2 regions of the Paraburkholderia sp. GAS334 genome follow, and region 2 is predicted to be linked to the other one. Evidence: riboswitches for the same ligand, from Rfam matches in the RefSeq annotation. Region 2 holds a riboswitch; the other holds the start of a gene.
The links. Region 2 has a riboswitch for manganese ahead of P3T21_RS36290 (TMEM165/GDT1 family protein). Riboswitches for the same ligand answer to the same signal wherever they lie in the genome.
Positions count from the first base shown of each region.

Region 1: linked by a shared signal. The riboswitch ahead of P3T21_RS30450 (TMEM165/GDT1 family protein) and the one ahead of P3T21_RS36290 (TMEM165/GDT1 family protein) in region 2 are both predicted to bind manganese.

Region 1 covers NZ_JBNDMO010000024.1:72,395-83,833, reverse strand. Annotated here, with positions in the region: gene P3T21_RS30485 (glycosyltransferase family 2 protein) at 1-486, opposite strand, end outside; gene P3T21_RS30480 (AMP-binding protein) at 483-2,177, opposite strand; gene P3T21_RS30475 (hypothetical protein) at 2,183-2,788, opposite strand; gene P3T21_RS30470 (acyl carrier protein) at 2,824-3,075, opposite strand; gene P3T21_RS30465 (phosphopantetheine-binding protein) at 3,079-3,378, opposite strand; gene P3T21_RS30460 (lysophospholipid acyltransferase family protein) at 3,353-4,147, opposite strand; gene P3T21_RS30455 (beta-ketoacyl synthase chain length factor) at 4,131-4,829, opposite strand; yybP-ykoY riboswitch at 5,356-5,577, shown strand; gene P3T21_RS30450 (TMEM165/GDT1 family protein) at 5,590-6,162, shown strand; gene P3T21_RS30445 (DUF4136 domain-containing protein) at 6,291-6,995, opposite strand; gene pepN (aminopeptidase N) at 7,200-9,902, shown strand; gene metE (5-methyltetrahydropteroyltriglutamate--homocysteine S-methyltransferase) at 10,105-11,439, opposite strand, start outside.
Region 2 covers NZ_JBNDMO010000050.1:3,969-15,407, reverse strand. Annotated here, with positions in the region: gene P3T21_RS36305 (metal/formaldehyde-sensitive transcriptional repressor) at 1-273, shown strand, start outside; gene dmeF (CDF family Co(II)/Ni(II) efflux transporter DmeF) at 282-1,571, shown strand; gene P3T21_RS36295 (DUF1289 domain-containing protein) at 1,575-1,790, shown strand; yybP-ykoY riboswitch at 1,870-2,051, shown strand; partial or broken gene P3T21_RS36290 (TMEM165/GDT1 family protein) at 2,093-2,215, shown strand; gene P3T21_RS36285 (TSUP family transporter) at 2,791-3,423, shown strand; gene P3T21_RS36280 (sialidase family protein) at 3,541-5,082, opposite strand; gene P3T21_RS36275 (hypothetical protein) at 5,147-5,869, opposite strand; gene P3T21_RS36270 (sialidase family protein) at 6,762-9,086, shown strand; gene P3T21_RS36265 (sialidase family protein) at 9,322-10,875, shown strand; gene P3T21_RS36260 (hypothetical protein) at 11,271-11,439, shown strand, end outside.

The DNA of each region.
Region 1 (11,439 bases), on a different contig from region 2:
CGGATACAGGCGAAACCCGCACATCGAATCGCGAATCTCGAACGACAGCGTCTCGATCCACACCCACACATGCGTCAGATAGCGGCCATACAGACGCGACTTCGGCACGCTCTCGTCGTACACCGGGCGGCCGAGAATCACGGCACCAGGCTCGGCACGCGCGGCGTCGAGAAAGCGCGGGACATCGGCGGCGTCATGCTGCCCGTCGGCGTCGATCTGCAACGCGTGCGTATAGCCGGCCGCGCGCGCCGCGCGCAGGCCTGCCATCACGGCCGCGCCTTTGCCCCTATTGACCGGCAGGCGCAACAGCGTCATTTGCCCTGCGTGCTGTTCAGCGAGTGCGGTGAGTACGTGCTGCGTCGCTTCATCGCTGCCATCGTCGACGACGAAAACCGGCAGACCGTGCACAACCAGATGCGCGACGGTCGAGCCGATCGCATCCTTGTGGTTGTAAATCGGAATGACGATGCAGGGCGCGAAGCTCATACGCGCTCCCGATAGACGATCACGCCCGACGCGCAGTCGCGCTCGCCGAGCCGGTACGCAAACTGCACGCGCCGACGTGTTGCGTCGTGAGCCAGCGTCAGGCTCAGCATCGCACCGGGCGGCACGGGCATCATGAATTTCAGCCGGTCGATCGACGCGATCGCGCGCGCGCCAGCGACATGTTCCGCCGCAAAACGAACCGCCCAGTCGACCTGTACGACGCCCGGCAGGATGGGCAAACCAGGAAAGTGTCCGGCGAAGTGCACGAGTGCCGGCGGTACGCGCAGGTCGTAACGCACCTCGTCGCCATTGCGCGCTTCGGCAAGCACTTCGACGCCGTCGGCGCGCGCGTCGAACGCCGCGGCAATGGCAGTGGCCGGCAGCTTGCCACGCGCATCGAACGGCAACGCGCTGCGAAAACGCCAGTGACGCGGCAGGACGACCACATCGAACCACGCCGCGAGATGGCGCCGCAAGGTCTTCGCGAGCAGCAGGCGTCCTTCGCTGCGTAGCGCCTGGCTACCCGCGTCGGTCAGCGCGACGAGCGCGCCGACACGTTGACGCGACGCGCCCGCCAGCGGCACGACCGCCGCCTGCGCGACATAGGGATGCAGCGCAAGCCGCGCTTCGAGTTCAGGCAGCGAGACGCGCTTGCCCTCGAGCTTGATCACGCGATCGAGCCGGCCGCGCAGACGGAAGCGGCCATCGTCATCGAAGGTAATGGCGTCGTCGGTGCGATGCCAGCCGTCGTGACCGAGATGCGGTGAGCGTACGTTGAGCGCGCCGTCTTCATCGCGACGCACTTCGATGCCGGCCACCGGCTGCCACGCCTCCGATGCGTTCTGCTGCCGCCATGCGATGCCGCCGGTCTCGGTGCTACCGTAAATCTCGATCGGCGCCGCGCCGAAGGCAGCGGCATAGTCACGCGCGGTATCCAGCGCGAGCGGACCGCCCGACGAGAAAATCGCGCGCGGCACGGGTGTGAGCGTCGCGAAGCCCGCCAGCGAAGGCCAGCGTGACAGTTGCGCCGGTGTCGATACCAGCACCGCCGCTGCGCCGCATTGGTTGATCCGCTCCTGGAGCTGCAGGGGATCGATGCTGACCGTACGATCGAACGCGCGGCCAGCGGCGAGCGGCCACAGCACGCGAAACAGCAGCCCGTAGATGTGATGATGCGGAACGCTCGCCAGCACCGTCGCATCGCCCACCAGCGCGCCCCATTGCGTTTCGAGCGTGTGCACCTCGGCGTTGAACTGCGCGAGCGTCTTGTGGATCGGCTTGGGCGTGCCGCTGCTGCCCGACGTGTAGAGCGTGAGCGGCGCATCGGGAGAGATCGTCGCGGTCTGCACGCTTTCTGCCGGTGCAGCATCAGTGATCAGCGTACGCAGGCCGTCGTCGGTCAATACGGCATCGAATGCATTCGACAGATCGGCGAGATAGCCCGGCGTTGCATTCGCGGGAATCACCGGCTCCTTGTCGCACGCAAGGAGCGCAAAAAGCGCGCACGCAAAATCAAATGCATCGTCGACACACAGCGCGTAACGCTTCGACGGTTGCGCCCGCAACGAATCTGCAATGCGTAAAACGCGCGCACGGAACACTGCGAAATCGATGACCGCATCACCATCGCGGCAGACAGGCGTCGTCGTGTCCGTGCGCACAGACTGCAGCAGATCATGCAGCGCGATCATGCCGGTCATGCCGCCTCCGAACGCGCCGCGCGCGGCAGCACCACCAGGTATCGCCACACGATCTCACCGGCGAGCAGCACGCCGACCAGACCGTACGCAATCGCGCCGTTATAGAGCGACCACGCATCACGCGTCCAGTAGAACGCCGTATACGCGGAAAACGCGCCGTTCAGCGCAAAGAACACACACCAGATCTGCGTGACGCGACGCGTATGCAGCACCGCTGGCGCGCTCAGATCTGGCGTGCGGATACGCGCGAATTTCTCGATCATCGTCGGCCCACGCACGAGCGTCGCGCCGAACGCGATCAGGAGACCCAGATTGACAAGCGACGGATAGATACGCAGCAGCATCTCGCTATTGGTCGCGACGATCGCAGCCGACGCGCAGCTCAAGAGGCCCGCGACGCACCAGTCCACCATCGTCAGCCTGCGCAGCGACGACGCGACGCTCCCCGTACCCGCCCAGCGCTGCAGCCACAGAATCGCGAACAGCATGAGCCCGACATAGCGCGGCGTGTCCCATTTCCACGCGCACAGGATCAGCGCGGGATACGCCAGCTTCAGCAGCACCTGCAGGACAGCGCGCAATATCTGACGCAACCTGCCCATCGCAGATTCCGGCATGTCTGACGGAACAGACTGCATCAGCCCTGCGCCGCCAGCAGCGATTCGACCGCACCGATCACATCGCCGACTGTGCGCACCGACTTGAACTCTTCGGGCTTGATGCGGCGCCCCGTCATCTCCTGCAGCTTGATCGCGAGATCGACTGCATCGATGCTGTCCAGATCGAGGTCCTCGAACAGATGCGCATCGGGTGTCACGCGCGCAGGTTCGATCGCGAAATTCTCCTTGAAGATGGCGCGGATGCGCTCAAGAATGTCTGCCTCGGTCACGATTTATTCCCCTTTCCTTGCGGTTTCGTTCGCTGCATGCACGGGCTCGCGCTGGCTGGCAACAAACGCCGCCAGTGTATTGATCGAGCGGAAATGCTCGCGCGTGCGCTCATCGTTCGCAGCGATGGTCAGTTGGTATTGTTTGCGCAGCACGATGCCGATCTCGAGCGCGTCGATCGAATCGAGACCGATGCCATCGGTGTCGAAGAGCGGGGCATCGTCGTCAATGTCGGCAGGCGTCAGGTCTTCCAGATCCAGTGCTGCGATCAGGAGCTGCTTAATTTCCAGTTTTAAAGAATCCATAGTCGAACAGATGCTGGGTAATGTGGGCCTCGATGGCGCTGGTCACGGTGCGCGCGGCAAGTGCCGGCGATGTCTCGTGGGCTGAGAGCTGCTCGACGCCAACCGGCTCGAGCACGCTGACGCGCATCCGGAATGCGCGCGCCGGCACGTTGTACCAGCGCATCTGCTTCGTAAACACAGGCGGATCGCAATCCATCAGCACCGGCAGAATCGGCGTGCCCGCCCTGATCGCCATATGCGCGAAGCCGCGCGAAAATGCATGCAGGCGGTTCGGCGCGGGGCTGCGCGTGCCTTCCGGAAAGATGATCATCGTGTAGCCGGCTTCGAGCTGTCGCGAGCCGGCTTCGACGAGTTCGACCGGGTCCGCGTTGCTCACGTATTCAGCCGCGCGCACGATGCCGTAGAAACACGGGTTGCGCCAATGCGCACTCTTCACGACGCAGCACGCATGCGGCGTCAGCGAAAGCAGCACCATCACGTCGAGCCACGTCGGATGATTCGCGACGACGATTGCCGGGCGGCGCGTACGCAACGCGTCGCCGCCCTCGACCACCAGTTTCATCACGCCGACGAACTGCAGCACGGCGACGAGCGCACGGAAAAAGCCGTGGATGACCGCGGTCACGGCGCGTTGTCGCGACGCCCGATGCGGCCACAGCCAGGCGAGCGGAAACACGATCACCGAGAACAGGAAGCCGCACACGCCGAACACCGCCATCGCGAGGCCCGTGGCAACCAGCCGCCAGACGTACTCAAGCCGCGCCATCATGCCAGATCCATTTCCAGGTCGTATCGGCGCCTTGCCATACTGCCGCCGCGTGCGTGTCGAGACAGTGCTGCACGGCCTGGCTTTGCGTCGCGAAAAGCGCGGGCGCATCGCCGGACGTCGGCGCCTGAGCGATCGTACACGTCAGCTGGCCCTGTGCGGCCGTGGCGTCGAACAGGATGGCCAGCGCGCCGCCCTGCACTTCGTCTTCGATCGTGCCGTACGCGGGGTCGGCGGGTTCGTCGGCGTAGACGACCAGCACCGGCGTCGCGGGATCGCTCGCATATTGCGCGTGCGCCTCCAGCAATGCGTAGCCCAGGGTCTCGGCGCCTGCCGAGATGGCGCTTGCCGGCGAGCGGTCGCCGCGGGCGATACCGAACACGCCCGTCATCGCGTTGAGCACGGAAAGGCTGAAGGCAGTCGGCGAAACGGGCTCGCCCGCGCTGATCGTGCGCAGGATGTCGGTGGTGCGGCGCAGTTCGCCATGTCGCGAGGCGAACACCGTGCGCACGGCGGCAGCGTCGTCGCCCACGCAGTCGTGCGCGACCTTCAGCGCCGCGCGCGACAGCGTGCTCAGCCGACGTCGCACGATCGGCTCGATAAAGCCAATATCGGGGGCGGTGGCTGCGGCGGCAGGCCAGGAAGACCAGCGAGCAACCGGAATAGTCCAGTGCAGATCGGGCATATCGGTGTTCGCGCGATTGAAAACTGCTAAGGCTGCTGGCGCCCCATCTGGCACGCCGGCCGGAGGCGACGCATGTGCGCTGCCCAGCCCGAGGCAGACGCCACCGAGGTCAATCCAGTCTTGTTATATGTTCAGGCGAATTAACGGCACCATGCCCCAATTATTTAGGGGCGGGCCCGCCAGACGATGATGTTAGTTAGACTCAGATTCCCCGGCGACCGCCGGCATCATACTGAATATTGTGGATTAAATCAGCCACAAAAGACGTATCCATCTGTATCCGTCTCACCACCGCCACGAACCGTTAAAACGAGTCCTGGAAAGGCTTCAAACCCTTTTCCACATTGACGAGATGTGATGGGTCAGCGCTGAAGTTCTTATGCGGCCCTTTTACGTTCTGAAAGAAACGTGTGCGCCTTTCTCGGTATCTGGACGGTTTGTACTGATCGTCATAGCGATAGTTGGGAAACACGTGGCAAAACGCTGTTGCACGGGGCGCAGCGTGCCTGAGACCGCGTGTTATAATCCGCCCCTCATTGGGGAGTAGCCGCCCTGCAGCACGTCCGCGCAACCTTTCAGCATTGAAGGCTGCGAAGCGCACGTGAAACGCGGGGGCGCCTGTCAACAGACTTGGCCTGTACGGCCATGGCAGACGCAGCCTCTGGCCTGGCGAGACCGATGATCCACAGCCGCCGCAACAGGGCCCGGCAGGTTGTGGGTCGTCGCTCGTTCATTCTCGGCCCGAGGAAACCATCACAACGTGGATCAAGCCTTCCTTATCTCGACGGGCGCCGTCGCGCTCGCCGAAATCGGCGACAAGACGCAGCTGCTTTCGCTCGTCCTCGCCGCCCGCTATCGCAAACCGCTGCCGATCATTCTCGGGGTTCTCGTCGCCACGCTGGTCAATCACGCCGGCGCCGGCGCGCTCGGCGCATGGCTCGGCACGCTCGTCACGCCGACGATCATGCGCTGGGCACTCGCAGCCTCGTTCATCGGCATGGGTCTGTGGATCCTGGTGCCGGACAAGCTCGACGAAGACGAAGCCAACGCGAACCGCACCCGCCTCGGCGTGTTCGGCGCGACCGTTATCGCGTTCTTTCTCGCGGAAATGGGCGACAAGACGCAGCTCGCCACCGTCGCGCTGGCCGCGCGTTTCCACGATTTCTTTGGCGTGGTGGCCGGAACGACACTTGGGATGATGATCGCGAACGTGCCGGCCATCGTGCTCGGCGACCGCTTCGCTCACCGGTTGCCGACGAAGGTCGTGCACGGCATCGCCGCGGTCATGTTCGTCGTGCTGGGCGCACTGGCGCTGTTCGGTGTGGGGGTTTGATACACCTTTAGCGCGGGTTGTTTCAGCGAAAAAGCCGGCCCTGCGCGTGACGCGGGTGCCGGCTTTTTTGTGTCGGTGAAACCGATGCTGCGATGCGGGATGCTTTCTGATGCCAGATGCCCTGATGCCTATTGCACGGCTTTGGCCGCAGAGGCCGGCGCAGCGGGCGCGGCCGCTCCGGTAGAAACGGTCGCTTCGTTCGATGGCGCGGCGCCGCTGCCGTCGAGCGGAATCCGGACTGTCCGCACGACGGCGTTACCCAGCGGGAAATCGGCGAGCGCGCTGCGCGCGAGATAAGGCATCGCCCGGACCAGCGAAGACTCGGCGCCCGAATTGCGAGCCGTCACGTTGTACACCTCCTTGCCGGTCGCGCGATCGGTAATGCGGATGCTGAGCAAATGCGTGTAAACCGGATAGCTCTGGTCGACGTAGCCAGTCGGGAACGGGCCGAACGGCCCCCACGGATCCATCGGGCGGCCCCAGTAGTACGGGCCCGGCCACGGGTTGTAGTAGTAGACCGGCTGCGAAACGGTCACCATGTCGCTGCGGATGCCGTATCCGAGACCAACCAGGTAGTGCGCGTCCTGACTGTTCACGCGCCGGAACGACTGGATCGCGAGTTCGTTGCCCACGAGCGCCTCGTAGGTCGACAGTTCGAGGTTGTTCTTCTGATCGGCTGGGCGGGTGAACGCGTAGGTTCGCGTTGCATCGCTGCCGCTCCAGTCGGAGAACGCAGTGACCTGCGTCGTCACGTAAGTGGTACAGCCAGAAAGTGTGACTGCCATGGCCGCTAGCAGCATGGCTGCGCGGCGGGTCCATCGGTCGAGCTTCATGGTCTTCCTCGTCTTTTGCGTCTTCGGCGTCTTATAGGGCGGGCCGCGCCTGCGCGCAGCGGCCCGATAATACGCTGACCCGTGTCATCGGTAAAAAGTTCGGGCCGCACGATCTAAAATGGCTTTGTACAATGGCCCGACTGGCTCGTCGCCGCGCACCCCGCGCGGCAGACGGCCCGCCCAGCACTCTTCACTCAAACCGCCATGTCCGACACTGCTACGCCTGCTGTGATCCGCCGCGCCGACTATGCGCCGCCCGCCTTCCTGATCGACACCGTCGCGCTCGACTTCGATCTCGTCCCCGAACGGACGACGGTCCGTAACACGATGCGCGTGCGCCGCAATCCCGACGCCGTCCGCGCGGCCCACTTCGAACTCATGGGCGAACAGCTGACGTTCGTCAGCGCGACAGTCGACGGCAAACCACACGCCGCCGCGCATCCCGACGAGCGCGGCCTGACGCTCGATGACGTGCCCGACGCGTTCGAACTGACGCTCGTGAGCGTGTGCAATCCGGCGGAGAACACGACGCTGTCGGGTCTGTACGTATCGAGCGGCAACTTCTTTACGCAGTGCGAAGCCGAAGGCTTTCGCCGCATCACGTATTTTCTCGACCGGCCTGATGTCATGGCCGCGTACACGGTCACGCTGCGCGCCGACAAGTCCGCGTATCCGGTGCTGCTGTCGAACGGCAACCTGATCGAGGAAGGCGATCTGCCGGACGGCCGTCACTTCGCCCGCTGGGAAGATCCGTTCAGAAAGCCGAGCTATCTGTTCGCGCTGGTCGCGGGCAAGCTGGTCGCGCTGGAAGAACGCGTGAGGAGCGGATCCGGCAAGGAAAAGCTGCTGCAGGTCTGGGTCGAGCCGCACGATCTCGACAAGACGCAGCACGCAATGGATTCGCTGAAGCATTCGATCCGCTGGGACGAGGAACGCTTCGGGCTGGAACTCGATCTGGACCGCTTCATGATCGTCGCCGTGAGCGACTTCAACATGGGCGCGATGGAGAACAAGGGGCTCAACATCTTCAACACGAAGTATGTGCTGGCGAACCCCGAAACCGCGACCGATACCGACTTCGCGAACATCGAGGCGGTGGTCGGCCACGAGTACTTCCACAACTGGACCGGCAACCGCGTGACGTGTCGCGACTGGTTCCAGCTGAGCCTGAAAGAAGGGCTGACCGTATTCCGCGATCAGGAATTCTCGGCCGACATGGCCGGCGGCCAGAGCAACAGTAGCGACGAAGCCGCGCGCGCGACAAAGCGCATCGAAGACGTGCGCGTGCTGCGCCAGATGCAGTTCGCCGAAGACGCGGGCCCGATGGCGCATCCGGTGCGCCCGGAGAGCTACGTCGAGATCAACAACTTCTACACGATGACGGTCTATGAAAAAGGCTCGGAAGTCGTGCGGATGTACCAGACGCTGTTCGGCCGCGACGGCTTCCGCAAGGGCATGGATCTGTACTTCCAGCGTCACGACGGCGAGGCGGTGACGTGCGACGATTTCCGTCGTGCGATGGCCGACGCCAACGGCCGCGATCTTGCGCAGTACGAGCGATGGTACAGCCAGGCCGGCACGCCGCGCGTGACCGTGAAAACCGCTTATGACGCTTCGCGGCGCCGCTACAGCGTGACGCTCACGCAAGGTTACGGCGACGGCTCGCCTGCCGCGCGCGAGACGCAGAAGGGACCGCTCCTGATTCCGTTCGCGATCGGCCTGATCGGCAAGGACGGCGCGGATCTGCCGTTGCGTCTCGAGGGCGAGGCCGCGGCGGCTACGGGCACGACTCGCGTGCTCGAATTCACGGGCACAGAGCAGATCTTTACGTTCATCGACGTGGCCGACAAGCCGCTGCCTTCGCTGCTGCGCAATTTCTCGGCGCCGGTGATCGTCGAGTATGACTACACGAACGAAGAACTCGCCTTCCTGCTCGCGCACGACAGCGATCCGTTCAACCGCTGGGAAGCCGGCCAGCGGCTCGCGACGCGTGAACTGCTCGCACTCGCTTCGCATGCCGCGACGGGGGCGGCGCTGCAACTCGACGATTCCGTCGTCCCTGCGTTTGCTCGCGTGCTGCGCGACGAATCGCTGTCGCCGGCGTTCCGCGAACTTGCGTTGATGCTGCCGTCGGAAGCGTATCTTGCCGAGCAGATGACCGAGTCGAATCCGGCTGCGGTGCACCGCGCGCGACAGTTCGTGCGCAACCGTCTGGCCAATGCATTGCACGCCGACTGGCTCGCGATCTACGACAAACATCAGACGCCGGGCGGGTACGAAGCCACGCCCGAAGCATCCGGCCATCGCACGCTGAAGAATCTCGCGTTGGCGTATCTCTGCGAACTCGACGACCCCACGGAAGCCGTGCGTCTCGCGAACGCGCAATACGACGCGGCGAACAACATGACGGACCGGTCGGCGGCGCTGTCGGCGCTGCTGAACGCATCGGCGGCGACGGGCGGCACGCTGGCTGAAGGCGCGCTCGACGACTTCTATCGACGCTTCGAGAAAGAACCGCTCGTCATCGACAAATGGTTCGCGCTGCAGGCGACACAACGTGGAAGCGCGCAGCGTCCGGTGATCGACATCGTGCGCAAGCTGATGTCGCATCCGGCGTTCACGCTCAAGAACCCGAATCGCGCGCGCTCGCTGATTTTCAGCTTCTGCACGGCGAACCCGTCGCAGTTTCATGCGGAAGATGGTTCGGGCTACCGCTTCTGGGCCGAACAGGTAATCGCGCTCGACGCGATGAATCCGCAGGTTGCGGCGCGTCTCGCACGTTCGCTGGAATTGTGGCGCCGGTTCACGCCGGCGTTGCGTGACGGCATGCGCTCGGCGCTGGAAACGGTCGCGGCACAGGTGAAATCGCGCGATGTGCGCGAGGTCGTGGAGAAAGCGCTGGGCTGATTTTTCTGCGGTCTTTGTTTGATGAGGAAGCCGGCACAATGTGTCGGCTTTTTTTCGTCCGCGTGGTTTAGTTAGTCATCCGGATGACTGTTGTGATGGATCAACAAGATGTCAAAGCGAACGAAACCAACGAAGCCGCCCCGCACCCAGCCGCGCGCCGCCGCGCTCGCATCTAGCGCGGCGGTCAAACGCGCGATCGCCGTTAAACCTCCGCGAAAGAAACCTTAGCCTTCAACGCCAGCGCCGCGCGCGCCTTCTTCGCAGCCTCGACCATCGACGTCAACGCCGGGTCGACCTGCTGCCAGTCCCGCGTTTTCAGGCCGCAGTCCGGGTTCACCCACAACCGCTCTGCCGGAATCCGTTCGAGCGCGAGACCGATCAGCGCAGCCATTTCGTCGGCGGTCGGCACGCGCGGCGAATGGATGTCGTAGACGCCCGGTCCGATTTCATTCGGATACTCGAAGGTCTCGAAGGCGTCGAGCAACTCCATGTTCGAGCGCGTCGTTTCGATCGAGATCACGTCGGCGTCGAGCGCCGCGATCGACGGCAGGATGTCACCGAACTCCGAATAGCACATGTGCGTATGGATCTGCGTATCGTCGGCGACGCCCGATGCCGCTATGTTGAACGCGCGGACCGCCCAGTGAAGATAGTGCGTACGGTCGCGCGCCTTCAGCGGCAGGCCTTCGCGCAGCGCGGGCTCGTCGATCTGGATCATGCCGATCTGCGCGGCTTCGAGCGCTAATGTTTCCTGGCGCAGCGCCAGCGCAATCTGCAATGCCGTCTGCGAGCGCGGCTGGTCGTCACGCACGAAGGCCCATTGAAGCATCGTCACCGGACCGGTCAGCATGCCCTTCACCGGTTTGTCAGTCAGCGACTGCGCGTAGGACGCGAAGCCGACCGTCATCGGTTCGGGCATGTAGACGTCGCCGTAAATGAGCGGCGGCTTCACGCAGCGCGAGCCGTAGCTTTGCACCCAGCCGTTTTCGGTGATCGCGAAGCCCCACAGCAGTTCGCCGAAGTATTCGACCATGTCGTTGCGCTCGGCTTCACCATGAACGAGCACATCGAGACCGTACGCCAGTTGCTGGTCGATGGCGAAACGCACGTGTTCGCGCATCGCCTCCAGATAGTCCAGATGGCTCAGCTTTCCTTGCCTGTGCGCGGCACGCGCTGCGCGAATTTCGGCGGTCTGCGGAAACGAACCGATCGTCGTGGTCGGTAAAAGTGGCAGGTCAAAGCGGGCGCGCTGGTCTGCGGCACGCTTCGCGTACGGCGAGCGGCGCGTGGCGTCCGCATCGGTCAGCGCCTCAACGCGGCGCTTCACAAGCGGATTATGAATCCGTGTCGACGTGCGTCGCGCGGCGCTTGCATCGCGTGCCGCGTCAAATCCGGCGGCGACCGCGGCGCGGCCGTGCGTCAGCGCGTCGCGCAGCAGCGCCACTTCCCGCACTTTCTGCACCGCAAACGCGAGCCACCCGCGCAGCTCCGCATCGAGCTTCGCTTCATTGCCGAGATCGACCGGCGTGTGCAGCAG
Region 2 (11,439 bases):
AGCCACACTATTCGCGAGAAACAGAAGCTACTCAACCGGGTCCGCCGCATCAAGGGGCAGGTCGAAGCCATTGAGCGGGCGCTCGAACAGGAGCAGGGATGCGTCGACGTGCTGCAGCAAATTACGAGCTGTCGCGGGGCGATGAACGGCCTGCTGGCCGTGGTGCTCGAGGACCATATCCGCACGCACCTCGTCGATGCAGATACCAACGAAGAGCCGGCCGGCAGCGCGACTGACCAGCTCATCGAAGTCGTTCACAGTTATTTCAAGTAGAGCCTGACATGAGTGATTTTAAAGACGCCGCATTCGGCGCAGGACATGACCACATCTTTCTGGGTGCCGGTCATGAAAAGAACGAGCGCAAGACGTGGGCTGTGATTGCGCTGTGCAGCGCGATGATGCTGATTGAAATCGTGGGCGGCAGTATGTTCGGCTCGCTCGCGCTCGTCGCCGATGGTCTGCACATGTCGACGCATGCCGGGGCAATGCTGATTGCTGCGCTCGCGTATACCTATGCGCGGAAACATGCCTCCGATTCCCGCTTCGTGTTCGGGACCGGCAAGCTGGGCGACCTCGCGGGATTCACCAGTGCCATCGTGCTCGCGATGATTGCGTTGCTGATTGGCTACGAGGCGGTTTCGCGCTTTCTGTCGCCGGTACCCATTCACTTCGGTGAAGCAATTCCCATCGCGGTGGTTGGCCTGCTGGTCAACCTAGCGAGCGTGTGGCTGCTGAGCGGCGGCGATCACGGACACAGCCACGGGCACAGCCACGGTCAAAGCCACGGACATGGCCATGACCATGATGACCACGCTCACGAAGAGGAGGTGCAGAAGATTTTCGCCCCATCCGGCGTGTTTGCCGTGTCCATCTTCGAGGATGGCGTGCCGCCCGTTTTCCGGATTACGCCTGCGACGGAGGGTTCGCGACTGGACGCTTCGGCGATGTCCGTGACGACGGTACGACCCGATGGGACGCAACAGGTATTCGCGCTGTCGGACCGCGGCGGTTATCTGGAATCGAAGGAAGACATTCCCGAGCCACACGCCTTCAAGGCCATCGTGCGGATGCCGGATGGCGAGCACGAGGTTGAATTCGAAGAGCACGAGCACGGCCCCGACGTGCATGACGCCGCGACTCGCGACCACAACATCAGGTCTGCATACATCCACGTGATAGCCGATGCAGCGGTCTCGGTGCTGGCGATTATCGGCCTGGTACTGGCGCGCGCGTTTGGCTGGCTGTGGATGGACCCGTTGGCGGGCATCATCGGGGCACTGGTGATTGCAAACTGGTCGTACGGGTTGATGCGAGATACTGGCGCAATCCTGCTCGACATGAGTCCGGACCGGCGTATGGCGGAGAACGTGCGTCACGCTATCGAGGACCGTGGTGACAAGGTTGTCGACCTGCATGTATGGCGGGTGGGTCCGGGTCACATGAGCGCTGTCGTGTCGGTCGCGACCAGTGAGTCCCAGCGAGACTCGCGCTTCTATCATGTGGTGCTCGGACGCTTCAGGGGACTGTCGCATGTCACCGTCGAAGTGCAACCCGCGCATGCGGTGGCCTGACCCATGGCAGTCAGGTCACCGTGCGTCGATGTGTGCGCCTTCGATGGCAAGACCAGATTGTGCGTTGGATGTTTTCGTACGCTCGACGAGATTCGGGGGTGGAAGAAGATGACCGACCACCGGCGCCATCAGGTGATTAACGACCGGGCGCAGCGACAGGCCAAGCTGCAACGGGACTCCCCCGAGTTGCCTGCGGAGCCCGCAACTTCGGATAACTGATTCCAACTCGCGGGCGCAGCCTCCGCCACGATTCCATTCAGGCGACTTGTTTCTGTAACACGCACCGCGATAGAAATCGTACCCGCTCATTGGGGAGTAGCCGCCTCGACTGCAAGGTTCGAGGGCGCACGTCAACACACTTGGCGAGTCGAGAGACGCGCCATGGCGCGCGCAGCCAAGTGCCTGGCAAGACCGATGACACGCATTCCGACCTGACCGGGTCGCCGGAATGCGCGTCATCGCGTTCCGTCAGCGCGGCCCGGCTACAACAACCCACGCAGTCCTTTCTTGTTTCAACCAGTGTGGTTGGTCTCGCCGAAATCGGCGACAAGACTCAACTCCTGTCCCTCGTACTGGCTGCGCGATATTGCAAGCCCATTCCCATTATCCTTGGTGTGTTCGTCGCCACACTTATCAATCAGGGGGCATCTCAAGAAACGGATTTTTTCGTAGATACGTTAAGGTGTTTGAGTCGTCGCCAGTTCTGTCCTTGCCGAACCGCTCGAATCGCTTGCTGACGGTCCACTCTGCCCCCAGATCGGCTTGTTGTTGGGAGGCGGCACGCTATTCGGGCACGACGTGTGTAGGCGAGTTCGGGTTCGCGCTGATGGCCGGGGGCAATATACCTGGCCGCGCACGGGTTGCGTCGATCGCACTCTGCGACGAAGCGCGAAAGCTTAATTAGGACCACGCCAATCTATGTGCACTGGCGCTGCTCGCGATCTCGTTCGCGTTGCAATCCGCGACCAATACATTGCAGCGTCGTGAAGCGCAGCAACGAGCGCGATAGCACGGCTTAGATTGCGTCGTAGCGAACTCCACAGACACAAGCAATGGACATGAAAAACACTCGACCGGCTGTTGTGGGTGCGGGTGCTGTGATCGGCACGTTAGGCGACCCTGTCGGTCTCCGCGGTGCGGTGTTTCCGCTTGCCGCTGCTCATCGGTGCGTTTCAGTTCACTGCGCTGGACGCGGTGATTCTCAACAAGGCTAAGAGCCTTGTCGTTGTCGCTTCATCACTACCGTTTCGGGCACAGACGGTTCCGTGAAGGGCCGTGGTCGCGCATTGGCCTGGTCATCGTGAACCTGTTGGCCGGTAGCCTCCTAGGCGCATCGCAGGGTGCCAACTGGGTAACGCGGACGCGCCCGCAGCTGCTGTATCGGGTGATCACCGTCCTGCTCGTCGCGATTGCCCTGATCCTGCTGTTCGGCCACGACGCAACGCGGCACGGTGCATTGCTCGTCACGGCCGTCATGCAGGTTACGCTCAGCGTCATCGCTGGCTTCGCTAGTGGCAAAGTTGCCGCACTGATGGGTGTCGCCGGCGGCGAACTGTTGGTGCCGACGTTGGTGCTGCTCTTTGGTATCGACATCAAGCTCGCAGGCAGCCTGAGTCTCGTGGTAAACAATGCGGACAATGCTCACGGGGTTTGTGCGCTACAGCCAGGACCGCAGCTTTGCCGTCCTGGGACAGAACCGGGCGGTCGTGGTCCTGATGGCGGCCGGCTCGATTGGGGGCGCGTTTGTGGGCGCCCAGTTGCTCGGCTTGGTCTCCAGCGCTGTTCTGCTGCCAGTTCTCGCAGCGATTCTGGTGTGGTGCTTTCGTCGGTCAAGGTCTGGCAGCACGGCTGACCGTGAGGGCCGCGGGACCACCCCGCCCAGGGATCACGCGTGGCATGATTTCAGACGCGACACGCTCCTCGTGAAACGCTACCGGGTCCGCAGTGGGTGACCGACAGATTATGCGGTCTACTCGTCTTCATCCTCCTCCTCTTCACGCTCGATGCTGTCGATGATCCGCCATAGCAGCCGCGACATCCCACGAGTCTTTCCCCCCAGGTGCTCGTCGCCCTTGTCCTCTTCCGCGACGCGTTCAAGCCTCAGCTTCCTGATCGACACCTTTTCATACTTCAGACCGTCGATCTCGAGGCGCTCGAAGCCACCAAACCCGCGCTCCTCGCCTTCCTCTTCATCTTCATGCCACGAGATCTTGAAGAAAAACGGATCAATCGACGGCGCAATTACAGGGTTACCGGCGAGGTCCAGGAGTTGTTTCGTCGTGAAGTTGACGTTCCGCTGGTAGCGAACGCCATGGGGAAAGTTCGCCAGGTCCGGCGTGTTGTCAGTGGCGAACGTACCGTAGAAATCACGCCCGTGCGCCTGGAGACCGTTGTAGTCTCCAGTCCAGTTTGTGGCCGCCGTGTTCGCGAGCAGGACATCATGCCAGTCCACGCCGTTCCGGGTGAACTGCACGTGGTGCTCCCAGCGCTGCGCCCCGCCCGGTCCCGTCAACCGTTGGTACAAGACGCCAACCCTGCCGTCGCTGCTGACAGCGAGGCCGGGGTTCTTGGCGTTCGAAACCGTGAGGAGCTCGGACGACCACGTCTTGCCATGATCGGTCGACCGGCGTACGTGAAGGGTGTAGCTCGTCCCCTGCATATCGCACCAGGCGACCCAGGCCCGCCCGCTGTGCTTTGGCCGCGGATCGACGGCGAGAGCGAGGTCGGAGCCGAACCGGTCCGGGCCAAGCGAGCCGTTGAAGTTGGCATTGAACCCTGTGGCAACCCGCACGCCGAAATGCGAGTCACTGGAATCGACAAGGTCCTGGAAGCCGCCCGATCCCCAGTTATCGTCCCGCGCCACGACGACGTCCGAGATCGTCGAACCCCATGTAGGTGGCACAAGCGCCGCACGCCAATCGAAATAGGCCGCATAGACGGTGCCGTCGTCATGGATCGCGGGCCGAACGGACGGGGCGTTCCGGGTCACGGCGCGATTTTGCAACTGAACCGAATTAAAGACGGGGGCCAAGGCCGTTCCGTCCTGGCAGACGTCGATCGTCGCGACCGAAGTGACGAAATTCCAGTTGGTGTAAGCGGCGTAGACTCGATCCTTGCCCGCGTCGGGCCCCTTTCGAACCGTCTCGACTGCCATCCATGGCTGATCGATGTTGGGCTCGGTGTCGATCTGGACCATCGGCGCGCCGGAAAACGCGTTGGTCGTTCCGAACACCGCCAGCGGCGCGCCGACGAGGTCGCCGCAATAGAGCGCGTTCCGGCTGAACTTCGCGTTATAGTCGTTGGTGGAAGCGGGAACGATTCCCGCTTCTGCCCACGTTTCTCCACCGTCGCTCGAGAGAAAGATAACAGCGGTGGGCGTGGCCGTGAACGCGGTCGCCCCGATAATGCGCGGATTGGCGGGGTCCACCGCGATATTGGTCTCTGAATCGTCATTGCTCTCATTGCTCTGAGACTGCGGGATCATGTTCACGACCGTGATCTTGGTGACCATCGCTGTCTCCTTCTGGACGAGGTCCACTGCGAAATCGATGACGCCCAGATTCTTGCGCCGCGGCTTATTGTTTCAGAAGCGATTTAATCTCGCGAAGCAAGTCCCGCGATTGCACATCGTCCGGGTCGAGCGCCGTCAGAAAGTGCTCCGGAGCTTTCAGCGCCGTTTCGTGACGGAGAATGAAGATCGCGGCCTCATGCTCCTTGAGCCGGGGAGCAACGCGCCACGGGGGAGCGGGATTGGTCGGGAACAGCACACTTACGCGTTCTCCGCCCTTGCCCTTAAGCGTCGACACAACGCGCACGACCGCGAGACGGTAGTTTGGCGAACGAAGCATGGAACCATCCGGAACCGGACTGGCCCCTATACTCTCCACCTCGCCGTCTACAACCAGCACGGCGCCGTCGAGTCTAGCCTCCAAACGGCGAATCGGTAGTCGTTCCACCGCTTCTGCCACCTCTTTTTCGGCCTGCGCCGTCGCCTTGAGGTGGTCTACTTCGCGCAAGGCGATCTGCACCCCGTACAGCCAATCCGTGGCAAACACGAGCAACTTGTCGCCGAGAGCCGGCGCACTGCCCGCGAGGAGCATCGTGACCTCCCGACCGCGAAGGCCACCGACGCCAACTGACGGGCTCGCCCGGAACGCTTCGTCGACGTGCGCGACGATCAGCCCGGGACCGGGACGGACGGCGGGCTCGTTCGAAGCGTTGAGTTGCGTAACCGTTGCCTTGAAGACATAGCTCGATTCCTCGACGAGCCGGTCCACTCTTTCAGTCTCCGTTGCCATGTGTTCTCCTCTTCTTTGACATCCCGGTCGCGTCTCTCACCGCCGTACCCTGGACCTGACATCCTTGAGAAGGGCTTCATCGATTGTCATTAATGAAAGTCGCCCGTTGTCTACGGCATGACGATGATAAGGATTGCATACGAAAACGTCGCCAAAAAATCGAGAACTTACATAACCGTCATTAAATCGTCATTTTCAACTTATGGACAATGCGCACCCTCTGCTCACCGAAAATGATTCGAGGACGCTCTTTAGGTTACTTCGTAGTAAAGGCAACAGCATCGGATTGTTCAAGTAGACTTTTCTTAAGTCTAGTTATTCATGTAAATAATAAAGCGCTCAGCATAATTGTCACGATCGACAAGATGGTAGAGATTGGTTGCATCGGCAGGTGCACGACTTGTAGTCCGCAGTCGCCACTACCAGGCCAAATCTCCAGCGTCTTGTGGCGCTTGATGAACCTGGCGTCCGCGGCGCGTGTCTTCCAAACAGGTCAAACGGGCGGTCAGGGCGATCAAGAACTCGTATACACCATTAAAAAAAGTGGAAAGAATTGCCTTGCATTATTGCCATCTTCTTCTAAACATAGACTTGTTGCGGCGATTCTGTACGCTGAAGAGCGCGACCACAAATTCTTAGCGGCGAAAGGGACATGGAAGTACTGGCCGATCAGGCGTGATCCGGGCGTATTCGTGTCACCGTGTGGGCTCAGCCGCGAACAGCCTCACCGTTCGCCTGGGATAACCGCGCACTATCCACCGGCGCACTTCGAGCATCGACCCGAGTGATTGCAACCCGCCAAGGCTGTCCTTCGAAGCAGTTCTGCCGGCACATGCGGGAACGCTTTGGGTAACTCTCTCCGCGCTCCATCCGCCACCTCCCGGGGGCAACAATGCTACCGCTCATTCTTGGACCAAGATACAACATCCGCGTCACCTGCGATGCCAGCCCCAGCAATGACCGAAGCGAATCGACAATAGAAGTCAATCCGACCAATCCGTACAACATGGTCGGATCGTCCAAACGGTTCACCGACCCGCACACCTATGCGTTCTCGCTCGCAGCGTATTCGACATTCGACGCGGGTCGATCGTGGCAGGAGGCTGCGCCCCTCGGGCTCCTCGCGGGCTGGGACGGAGTTTCGGATCCGACGGTCGCCTTCGACGACGTCGGCGGCGTATATCTCGTCGCTCTTCCGTTTCAGGGAGCCGAGCCGATGGCGATCGCCGTGTACAAGTCTACGGATGGCGGTTTGACCTGGTCCGCTCCGAACCTCATTCACTCGGCGCCTGGCGACGACAAGCAGTCGGCCGCAGGCGACACCAATCCCGGTAGCCCCTATCATGGCCGTGTTTACACCGCCTGGGACGGGCCGGGTGGCATGCTCTTCGGGCGCACGATTGACTACGGAACCAGCTGGCGCGGGACCGGAGCGAACCCGGTCGGAACGTCGCTTGCGCCGGCATCGTTCGGGCCCCAGGTCGTCGTGGCCGCGGACAGTAGCGTCTACATCTTCTTCATCGCCGGCACCGACATGCAGTTCGTCAAATCCACCGATGGCGGGGATTCGTTCTCGAACCCGGCCACGGTCGCGAGCGGAATCACGGGCTTGCCCGGCCAGCTACCCGGTGGCACTTTCCGGACGCCCACGGTCGCGACGGCCTGTGTCGGCGTCAATGCGACCGACCTGATTGTTGCCTGGGCCGACTATCGACAGGGAGTCGCCCGCATCTACTATGCGCGCTCCAACAATCGCGGCGCCGTCTGGCAGGCGGGCAGTGGCTCCGGCATGCCGCTGATGAGCGGCGGCGCTGTCTCTGCCCCTGATCAACACGAGTTCCAGCCGCAGCTTGCCTGCACGCCACAGGGGGACGTCGGCTGCGATTTCTATCTCTTCGGGCCGAAGGGAGGCGGCACGACGCCGCTGATCGACGTTGTCCTGACAGCGTCGGCCGACAACGCGGCAACCTTCGTGGATCGGGCCACGGTGACCGAGATGCCGTGGGACCCCACAGTGGATGCCGTCTGGGCGCACGGAGATCCCAACGTCACCTTCATTGGCGATTACTTCGGTCTGGCCGCGAGCCCGCTCGGTTTCTTCCCGTTCTGGATGGACACGCGCACCGGAACCCAGGAAATGTTCACGGCGCGCGTCGCGGTCCGGCCCGCGAACGTCTACATCCGGGATTCCTCGAGCGACACGGGAACGGTACCGTCACCCGGTAATCACTGGGAGGCTCCGGATCTGATCGTGCGCCGGCAGCAGGACGGCAACGCCGTCTGGGTCGATCAGGATCTGCTGCGCGACGGTGTGACGGACCATTTCATCTACGGCAAGATCACCAACCTCGGGCCCAATCCCGCAGAGAATGTCACGCTCGCTGTCACCGTTGGCAACTATCCCGCGCTCGATGCGCTGCCTGGGCTGGAGTTTCGTTATCCGCAGGATTGGTATCCGGGCGACTGGCAGACGGCGGCGGTCCAGCAGAGGCACCTGTACCTCGGTGAGAGTGCGCCGATGAATCTGGCGGTGGGCGCCACCCGTATCTTCGGACCCGTTCGCTGGCCTGCCATTCAGATTCCTCAGGAGGGAACCTGGCATCCATGCCTCCTGGCAGAGGCGCGCGGAAACAATAACGACTCCGCAGGTGGCCCCAATGGCGCCCCACAGCTGGTCGCGCCCGGTACGTGCGATTACGGCAGCTACTTCTGGGGCGACAATAACATCTGTCAGCGCAACCTGTCATACGCACATGTCTTCGCCGACGCCGAGAGCCTGATCGAGTTGCCCTTCATCATTGGCAGCCCGTACAGCCATGCAAAGCTGATCGAGGTCATCGTCCACAGGGGTCACAGGCTGGACGACGTTCCGATGAAGCTAGAAGTCCTTCCGCCCAGGAAGGGGGAGAAGCCGCCTGTACCTGACGGGAATCACATGCACGGCGCCAAGCTTTCAGGCAAGCATTGGAACCTGACCCATCGAGTGGCTGGAGTCGGCTTTGCAGTTGAGCCAGGGCAGACGCTTCGCCTGACGCTGTCGCTCAAGCTCCCCAAGGCATTCGATCTCGACGCGCCGACCAAAGTGACCGTCTTCCAGCGCAACGACGGCCATGTCACCACGGGCAGCGCCATCCTGGAGCTCGTTCGCGGCCACGTCAGGCACGCGAACCACGAACCGAAACAACCTGCTTCTGCGGCGCGCAAAAAGGGGCGGTGAAGCCACGGATGATCCAAGTTCTGGCCTTTACTGAATGCGCTTTACAAAATCGACCTGCCTGCGCCGTTCTTTAACCATGATGTTGCGAAACACATTTCTTACCTGGGTTGGCCACGCCGGGCTGCAAGGCTTCACCGGCCAGATGGTTCTGGTCGTGCATTCGTGACCACCCCGTGAATGAAGGTTTGGCGCGGGGTAATCGCTCGACCTTTCGAAGAACCGATAAGGGGAGATCATGTCGAATATCCAGGTCACACACGACGCGAGCTTGAACAACGCGAGAAGCGAAAGCAATGTCGCCGTCAATCCCAATAACCCGAAGCAGATCGTGGCGGGCTCCAAGAAGTTCCGGGACATTCACAACTACGACTTCGTTCTGGCCACCGAATACTCAACGGATGGTGGTCTCTCATGGCATGATTCTGCCGCCTTTACGCTATCCGGCTTTACGCTTCTCACTGACCCTGCTCTTGCATGGGATGACGTGGGCAACGTTTATCTGGTCGGTCTGTCGGGTAACAATCCGCCGACCTTCGATACCGTTGGCATCGTAATCTACCGGTCAACGGATGGTGGACAGACCTGGAGTGCTCCGAACCCGATCCACAACAGCGTTGGTGACGACAAGCAGTGGGCGGCCGGCGACACGAACCCGGCCAGTCCGTTTCATGGCCGCGTCTATGCGGTCTGGGACGACGGATCCGACATGCGTTTTGCGCGCACCAAAGATCATGGCGCGACGTGGGTCGGGACAGGAGCAGGAGCAACGCCTGCTGGAACGATACTCGTCAATGATTCGTTTTCACCCGAGATCAACGTCGCCGCCAACGGCGACATCTATATCGTCTGGATCGCGGGAAGCGAGATCAAGATGGTCGTATCGACAGATGGCGGCGACAGTTTTGCGCCCGCCGTGTCGCCAGCCACGGGCGTTACCACGCTCGACGCCGCATTGCCGACGATTCATGGGTGGCCGGTGTTGCCCGGCGGGAACTTTCGCGTGCTGACGATACCATCGGCCTGCGTCTTCGGGAGCACGGTCGCCGTGGCGTGGGCCGACTTCCGCGAAGGCGTGTCCCGTGTCTACTGCGCAGTTTCGACTGACGGTGGTGCCAGCTGGCCCACCGGTTTCTCGGGAAAGCCGCTGCTGGGAGGACCGCTACCCGCTGGTTTTCAGCACTTTCACCCGCAGATCGTCACCGATCCCAGCGGCGTGATCGGGTGCGCTTTCTACGAGTTCGGACCCAAGCCATCGACGCCGCTCATCGATGTGATCATCGCCCAGTCGGTTGACGGCGGAACTTCGTTCGATCATGCGACCCTGACTGACCAGCCGTGGGATCCGGCAGTGGACGCTCCCTGGAGCCACCACGCGGACGCCACCCCCATTGATTCCAGCGTGACCTTCATCGGCGACTACTTCGGGCTGGACGCCAGTACGCGGGGATTCTATCCGCTCTGGACGGACACGCGGACCGGCATCCAGGAACTCTGGACTGACATCGTCCGGGCCCATGCAATGCTCAAGATTCCGCCCGGCCTGTATGGGGAGGTCGCCCAGATTCTGGACGGCATCATTCAGGACGGCGGTGGCGACGAGATCGTGGGCGGGCATATCATTCACATTCCGCCCTGGGGACCCGAACTGGATATTCTGCTGGGTGTCGCGATCCAGCGGATCGCCACGCTGGTCGCCAGCCCCGGGGGTATCGGCATTCAGAAGGCAGCCATGGCCATGATAGCGCACGTAGCTCAACAGGAAGTAAAGCGTCTTGAAGGCAAAGGATAGCCGACCAGCGCGTTGTGCAAGAGTTCACCAACGTGCTGACTTATATCGTGCCGGCCGTCATCTGCGCTCGCATTTTCGCGCGATGCAATACAACCACGGATAGACGAGCGTAGCTGTCCGTCAGCGTGAGCGGCATGCGCGATCCACCGTATCGACGGCGGTGGATCGTGTTAGGTCAGTGGCGGTGCGCTTCGTGTCTGACGGGCGCGATCGGGTCGCGCCAGTTTGCGCAGGCGCGAGCCGTGCGGATCCATGAGCAGGCGCGCACGAAAAGGATAGTGAGCGCCGGCGATGGCCAACACTCAGGTGACTCGCCAGTCCAAACGATGCGAGAGGCGAAGGCACTATCGCCATGACCCCAACAACCCGCAGCAACTGGTTGGCGCGTCGAGGAAGTGCAAAGCATCGCGGCCTATGATTTCACCTCGGCGACGGTCTATTCCACCGACGCCGGCATCACATGGCACGATTCCGCGAATCTGGCAACACCCGGCTGGACTGGTGTTTCCGACCCGGTGCTTACATGGGACGATAGCGGCAACGTCTTCCTCGTGGGCGCCGCGT